One region of the Mycobacterium paraseoulense genome, then DNA from elsewhere that is predicted to be linked to it. Evidence: predicted binding sites of a transcription regulator. Region 1 holds the regulator's gene; each other region holds the start of a gene.
The links. The regulator LexA, encoded in region 1, represses DNA repair genes until DNA is damaged. The targets are predictions, from matches to a motif close to CGAACANNTGTTCG.
Positions count from the first base shown of each region.

Region 1 (2,264 bases):
AAGCGGTCCCGGCACGGCGGTCCTCAGCCGACCGGGGCGATCAGGGTCTGACCGGCCACCACACTCGGCGAGTTCATGTCGTTGAGCTCGCGGATGCGGTCGGCCACCTGGCGGGCCGGCGCGTCGGGCGCCACCCGGTGCGCGACGTCCTGCAGCGACTCCCCCGCCTCGACGCGCACGACGGCCAGCCGGTCGGGCACGTGCGCTCCCGAACTCCCGGAGGCGCCGTTGAGCACCTGACCGACATTCCCTACGAGGCCCAGCCACAGAGTGATCGCACCGGCGGCCAGCGCCAGCCAGACGGTGGTGGCCACCGTGACGGGACGCTTGCGGTGCGGCGCGGCGGACATCGCGACGCCCGTGCCGCGGTAGCGCATGGGCGCGCCCGCCGGTCGCGACGGGACGGGGCGGCGCGAACGGGCCAGCGCGTCCCGGCCGTAGCCGAGGCCCTCCACCGGTCCGTTGACCGGACGCCGGGGGCTGCTGGTACGCGGCGCCAGCGTGTGGATGGTTGTCATCTGCGTTCCTCCGGTCAACTAGATTCGCTCAGCTGTTCGACTGTATCGCTCGTGTGTTCGAAATCCGAACATGTGAGCGAAGCGTGTCGCACGAGTCGAACGCTAGACCACGCCACCGACAAGTCCGTGGTCCCCAGAGCTGACATGCGGCTGAAATACCCGATCCGCCGAAGAGTTACACCTTTGTGATTAACGATGTCGATGGCGATTTTGTGCCCGTCCGCCACGGCGACACGCCAGTCGAACACATGTTTGATTCTTGGGCGCGGTGGGGCTACATTCAGTGCCATGAGCGACAGCAACGACACCTCATCGGCCGGCGCGGGCGGTCGACTGCACGCCGTCGATTCATCACTGACCGAACGGCAGCGCACCATCTTGAACGTCATCCGCGCGTCGGTCACGAACCGCGGCTACCCGCCGAGCATCCGGGAGATCGGCGACGCCGTCGGCCTGACGTCGACATCGTCGGTGGCTCATCAACTGCGCACCCTGGAACGCAAGGGATACCTGCGTCGCGACGCGAACCGCCCCCGGGCGGTGGACGTCCGCGGCGCCGATGACGACGTGGCGGCGCCGGCCACCGACGTCGCCGGGTCGGACGCCCTGCCGGAGCCGACCTTCGTCCCGGTCCTGGGGCGCATCGCGGCCGGTGGGCCCATCCTCGCCGAGGAAGCCGTCGAGGACGTCTTCCCGCTGCCGCGCGAGCTGGTCGGCGAGGGCACGCTGTTCCTGCTCAAGGTCGTCGGCGACTCGATGATCGAGGCGGCGATCTGCGACGGCGACTGGGTGGTGGTGCGACAGCAGAACGTCGCCGACAACGGCGACATCGTCGCGGCCATGATCGACGGGGAAGCCACCGTCAAGACGTTCAAGCGGGCGGGCGGTCAGGTGTGGCTGATGCCGCACAACCCCGCGTTCGATCCGATTCCCGGCAATGACGCGACCGTGCTCGGCAAGGTCGTCACGGTGATCCGCAAGGTCTAGCCCCGTGGCGCGACCCCGCCCGGCTCAGTCCGCCTTGACGAAGCCGTTGGCCTGGGCCACTTCCTCACTGGACAGCCAGATTTCGGCGAGCGTGTCGTGGTAGAGCTCGCTGCCCGGCGTGTAGTACAGCCCGAAGCGGGCGCTCGCCTTGATCGGGTATCCGTCGGGCGCCTGGTAGGGATCGTCGAGCGGTAGGTGGATGGTCGGGCGCCCGGCCGGCCCGGCCCCCGCGCCGCTGTCTTCGTCGTCCGCGGCCGCGTGCCGCCCCCCGCGCTGCTCGGATGGGGTGACCGCCGGCGCGGGCGCTTCCGCATCCGTGGCGGCGGCCTCGGCCTCGGCCTCGACCTCGGCGACGTCCGCGGGCACGTGCGCCACCGCGATGTCCGGATACTCCGCCTCGGGCGCGGCGGCCTCGGCTGCACCGCCGTCGAATCCGGCGTCCGCAGGCGCGTGCGGCACGGCGACATCCCGGTACTCGGCCTCCAGATACTCGTCGTCGGCGTGGTCGTCGGCGTGGTCGGCGGGCTCGTGCTCATCGCCGGCGTACTCGGCGTCGGCGTAATTCGCATCGGCGTAGTCGGACTCGCCGTACTCGGACTCGCCGTATTCGGATCCGGCGTATTCGGCCTCTATTTCGGGGTAGCCGGCCTCCGACAGGGCCGCAGGCGAGACGACGGAGAAGGAGTCGGTGTCCACCGCGTCGGGGTCCTCCTGCTCGCCCGCGAATGGACCCTCGTCCGCGCCGCCGCGCCGCCAGCT
Region 1 is NZ_AP022619.1:5,985,739-5,988,002, reverse strand. It holds gene G6N51_RS28175 (LysM peptidoglycan-binding domain-containing protein) at 24-518, opposite strand; gene lexA (transcriptional repressor LexA) at 807-1,505, shown strand; gene G6N51_RS28165 (LGFP repeat-containing protein) at 1,530-2,264, opposite strand, start outside.

Region 2 (2,264 bases), 710 kb from region 1:
CGGCCCTCGCACTTGGACACCACCTTGCTGGTCACCACCACCACGTCGCCGTCGCGCAGCCAGGGCGCGGCCGCGGCCAGCGCCGCGGCCAGGTCGTCGCCGGGCCGGAATTCGGGAAGCCCGGGAACGGGCAGGATCTCGATCGCCGCCGCCGAGCCGTGTTCCGTCACGGGTGCACGCCCGCAAGCTCGAGCCCGGCGCGGACCATCTCGGCCGTCGCCTTCGGGTCGGTCATCAACAGCGGCACGGCGGTCACCGCGACGCCGTCGATGTCGGCTTCGAAGGTATCCAGGTCGCCCTCGTGCACGAGCCAGCAATCCAGGATTCCGGTGCCGCCGCGCGCGCCGTAGTGCCGGCCGACCGCCTCCGCGGTGGATTCCACCCCGATCACCGACAGGCAGGCATCGGCCATGCCGCGCAGGGGTTTTCCGCCGATGATCGGCGAGTAGCCGACGACCGGGGCGGCCGCCGAGCGCAACGCGGCGCGAATCCCGGGGACGGCCAGGATGGCGCCGACGCTCACCACCGGGTTGGACGGCGCCAGCAGGATGACGTCGGCGTCGGCGATGGCCGCGACAGCTTCACTTGTGGCGGTGGCCTTTTCGGCGCCGATGAAAGCGAAGCTGTGCGTGGGCACGCCGGCCCGGTAGCGCACCCACCACTCCTGGAAGTGGATCGCCCGCCGGGTGCCGTCGTCCGGATCGGTGATCACCACGTGCGTCTCGCAGCGGTCGTCGCTGGCCGGCAGCAACCGGGCGCCGGGTTGCCAGCGATCGCACAGCGCCGCGGTGATCTGCGACAGCGGGTAGCCGGCGCCCAGCATCTGGGTGCGCACCAGGTGGGTGGCGATATCCCGGTCGCCGAGCCCGAACCAGTCCGGCTGCACGCCGTAGCGCGCCAATTCCTCTTTGGCGTGCCAGGTTTCGTCGCGGTGACCCCACCCTCGCTCCGGGTCTACCCCTCCACCTAAGGTGTACATGCAGGTGTCCAAATCCGGGCAGACCCGCAGTCCATGAATCCAGGCGTCGTCGCCGATGTTGACGATCGCGCTAAGTTCGTGGTTGCTGGCTCCCGCGTCTGGGTGCCGTTGCGTTTCGAACTGCCCCAGCCCGAGCAGCTGTTGAACCCCCAGCAGGAAGCGGGCGCCGCCAACCCCACCGACCAGAACGGTGACCTTCACGTGGACGACAGTACTGCCCGACGACCGTGTGGTGGCGGGCCCGTTACGCGGCCCTTAAGCCTAATCGTGGGCGGTGTGATCGACACGCCGAATGCGCAAAACAACGGAAACGCCGTAATTCGGTCACGAGATGGTATGGAAATGCGCCGAAGTGCTTGACCCGGCTGGTCAACCCGTGTCTAATCACAACAGTGTCATTTCCCGGTTGGCCGGCCGGTTCCGGTGTCGCAGACCGAGATTCGATCACTTGTTCGAATTGTCTGTACACATCAGAAAAGTGGGAACCACTCACTCTCTCAATCAAACTGAGGAGGCGGACGACCGTATGTCTTACGAACATCTTCGAGGAGTCATGGCGAGCACGCCGCACACCCCTATCGGCTCAGCGCCGGTCCGACCCGTTCGGCCGCACCTGACCGTGGTTCCCGATGCGCCAGTCGCATTCGAGCCCGAGCCGATGCTGGCGCCTGTCGCGGACCAATGGCAAGACCGGGCGCTGTGCGCCCAAACCGATCCCGAGGCCTTCTTCCCGGAGAAGGGCGGCTCCACCCGCGAGGCAAAGAAGATCTGCCTCGGGTGCGAGGTACGCCACGAGTGCCTGGAGTACGCCCTCGAGCACGACGAGCGCTTCGGCATCTGGGGCGGCCTGTCCGAGCGCGAGCGCCGCCGCCTCAAGCGCGGCATCATCTAAAGCGCCGAAGGCGCCAACGCGCCAGCGCTATTCGTCCTCGATCGTCGGGTCGATGACCGACGGCTCGACATCGAGGTAGATGGCCACCTGGGCCACCAAGATTTCGTGCAGCAAATCACCGAGTTCGACGGTGTCCTTGGCCCGTCGCTCGATCGGCTTGCGGAACAACACAATTCGCGCCCGCGTGGCGTTGCCGCGGACGTCGACGCCGGCCGGGATCAGGCGCGCGAGCGGGATCGGCCCGTCGGCGATGACCTCCGGCGGCCACTGCACGCTGTCGGGATCCTTGGCCGCGATGCGGGGAATCTCATCGACCGCCACGTCGAGCTCGGCGAGGCGCGACTGCCAGCGCCGCTCAATGGGTTCGTAGGCCTCCAGCACCGCCATGTCGAA
Region 2 is NZ_AP022619.1:5,279,949-5,282,212, forward strand. It holds gene G6N51_RS24650 (coenzyme F420-0:L-glutamate ligase) at 1-170, opposite strand, end outside; gene cofD (2-phospho-L-lactate transferase) at 167-1,180, opposite strand; gene G6N51_RS24660 (WhiB family transcriptional regulator) at 1,533-1,871, shown strand; gene G6N51_RS24665 (metallopeptidase family protein) at 1,899-2,264, opposite strand, start outside.
Region 2: the regulator LexA is predicted to act here: its motif matches at 1,421-1,434, upstream of cofD (2-phospho-L-lactate transferase).

Region 3 (2,264 bases), 4.7 Mb from region 1:
CCCTGTCGAAGACGGCCAGGTAGTGGTGGGCGTGGCGGGCCAGGCGGATCACGTCGGACATCGGCAAGATGGTGCCCCCGCCGGTCAAGCCCTTGCCTGCGGCGGCTTCCAGCTCGGTCAGCGTGGTCGTCACGACGATGGATGCCGGCAATCCGTTGTGTCGGCCCAGTTCGCCGCTGGCCAGCATCGCGCGCAGGGCGGCGTTGAGGCCGTCGTGATTGCGCTGGGCGGAACTGCGGGTATCGCGCTCGATGGCTTCTTCGGACGCGGCGCCGTCGACCACCGGCGCCTCGTCGCCGGGGTTGCACATCCCGGGGGCGGCCAGCTTGGCCAGCACCGCCTCCCAGCTGGCGCGCGCCTCGGGGGTTAGCCACCCGCTCAGGCGCGACATACCGTCGGCCTGATGGTTGCCCAGCACCAGCCCCCGTGCCCGCGCCCGGTCCGCGTCGGTGTAATTGCCGTCGGGGTTGAGGCAGTCCATCAGGCGGCGGGCCAGCTTGGCCAGTTGATCCGGGCGATACCGAGTGGCCTCGGAGGCCAGGTGTTTCTCGGCGTGCTCGCGCGTTTCAATGTCGACCAATTCCGGCAGCTGGCGAAAAAGCCGCCGGATCATCGCCACATGGTCCGACCCGATGGCCCCGTCGCGCTGGGCCGCCGCGGTGGCGGGCAAAACCGGTGCCAACGGCTCACCGGAAAGCGCCCGCCGCGGGCCCAGCTCGGCGGCCTCGGCGACGCGGCGGCTGGCCTCCCCCCGAGTGATGTGCAGCCGGTCGGCCAGCGCCCAGCTCAGCTTGCCGCCCAGCTCGGCGGAATCAGCCTGCTCGGCAACCTGATTGATGAGTTGATGACTTGGCACTTGCAGCCGGCGCGTCTCGCACTCGAACATCTCCAACAACCGCAACCGCTCCGGATTGGTCAGCGGGTCATACGAATGCCCCTGGAAGCGGGAGACCACCGCGCGCAACGCGTCGACGTCGTGCTGAATCGCCTCACGGTCGGTCACAGCCATGTCCGCCGCCTAACTGGCCACACGAACGGGCTGCTCAGCTCATAGATCAATGCATCCAGCCGATCCAACGCCGCCTCGAACTGATAAAGCAGGGCGGCTATGCGGCCGTAAGCATCACTCGAACGCATGTTCGAATAGTACGCCCGGCCACCGACAGAAAATCCGGGCCGCGGCCCCGCGCCTACTTCTGCTCGTAGACGCCGTGAATGACGGCGCGCGCGATCGCGTGCTGGAACAGGTTGAAGCCCAGGTACGCGGGGCTGGCATCCTCGCTGAGGTCCAGCTTGTCCACGTCCACGGCGTGCACGGCGATGTAGTACCGGTGCGGCCCGTGACCCGGCGGCGGCGCGGCGCCGATGTAGCGGCGCATGCCCGCGTCGTTGACCAGCGTCAGCGCGTCGCCGGGCAGGTCACTCCCATCCCCCGCGCCCGCGGGAAGTTCGGTGACGTCGGCCGGCAGGTTGGCCACCGCCCAGTGCCAGAACCCCGAGGCCGTCGGCGCATCGGGGTCGTAGACGGTGACGGCGAAGCTGCGCGTCTCCCCCGGAAACCCCGACCAGCTCAACTGCGGGCTGACGTCTTCTCCGCCCGCGCCCATGATTCCGCTGACCTGCGGCATGGCCAGCGCCTGGCCGTTGGCGATCGATTCCGACGTCAGGGTGAACGACGGCAGCTTCGGCAGCGCGGCGTACGGGTCGGGCGCGGTGCTCATGGGCGATCCTCTCGTTGCGTGTCGTGTCTTCAGCAGTGTGTCAGGAAGTGTGCCAGCACATCGGTGCCGAACCTCAGCGCATCCACGGGTACCCGCTCGTCGACCCCATGGAACAACGCGGTGAAATCGAGGTCCGGCGGTAACCGCAGCGGGCTGAAACCAAAACAGCGAATCCCCAAGCGCGCGAAGGCTTTCGCGTCGGTACCACCGGAAAGCATGTAGGGCACCGTGCGGCCATCCGGGTCCAGCGCCAGCACGGCGGCGTTCATCGCGTCGACCAGGTCGCCGTCGAAGCTGGTTTCATACGACGAGAAGTCCTTGATCCACTCGCGGCTCACGTCCGGGCCCAGCAGCTCGTCGACCTCGGCCTCGAACGCCGCCTTGCGCCCCGGCAGGATCCGGCAGTCGATCACCGCTTCGGCAGTCGCCGGGACGACGTTGGCCTTGTACCCGGCCTTGAGCATCGTCGGGTTCGCGGTGTCGTGCAGCACGGCCTTGAGCATGCGGGCCATGGGGCCGAGCTTCTCGATCGCTCCCGCCAGG
Region 3 is NZ_AP022619.1:1,248,699-1,250,962, forward strand. It holds gene G6N51_RS05480 (HNH endonuclease signature motif containing protein) at 1-1,009, opposite strand, end outside; gene G6N51_RS05485 (YbhB/YbcL family Raf kinase inhibitor-like protein) at 1,191-1,721, opposite strand; gene G6N51_RS05490 (M20/M25/M40 family metallo-hydrolase) at 1,751-2,264, opposite strand, start outside.
Region 3: the regulator LexA is predicted to act here: its motif matches at 1,129-1,142, upstream of G6N51_RS05480 (HNH endonuclease signature motif containing protein).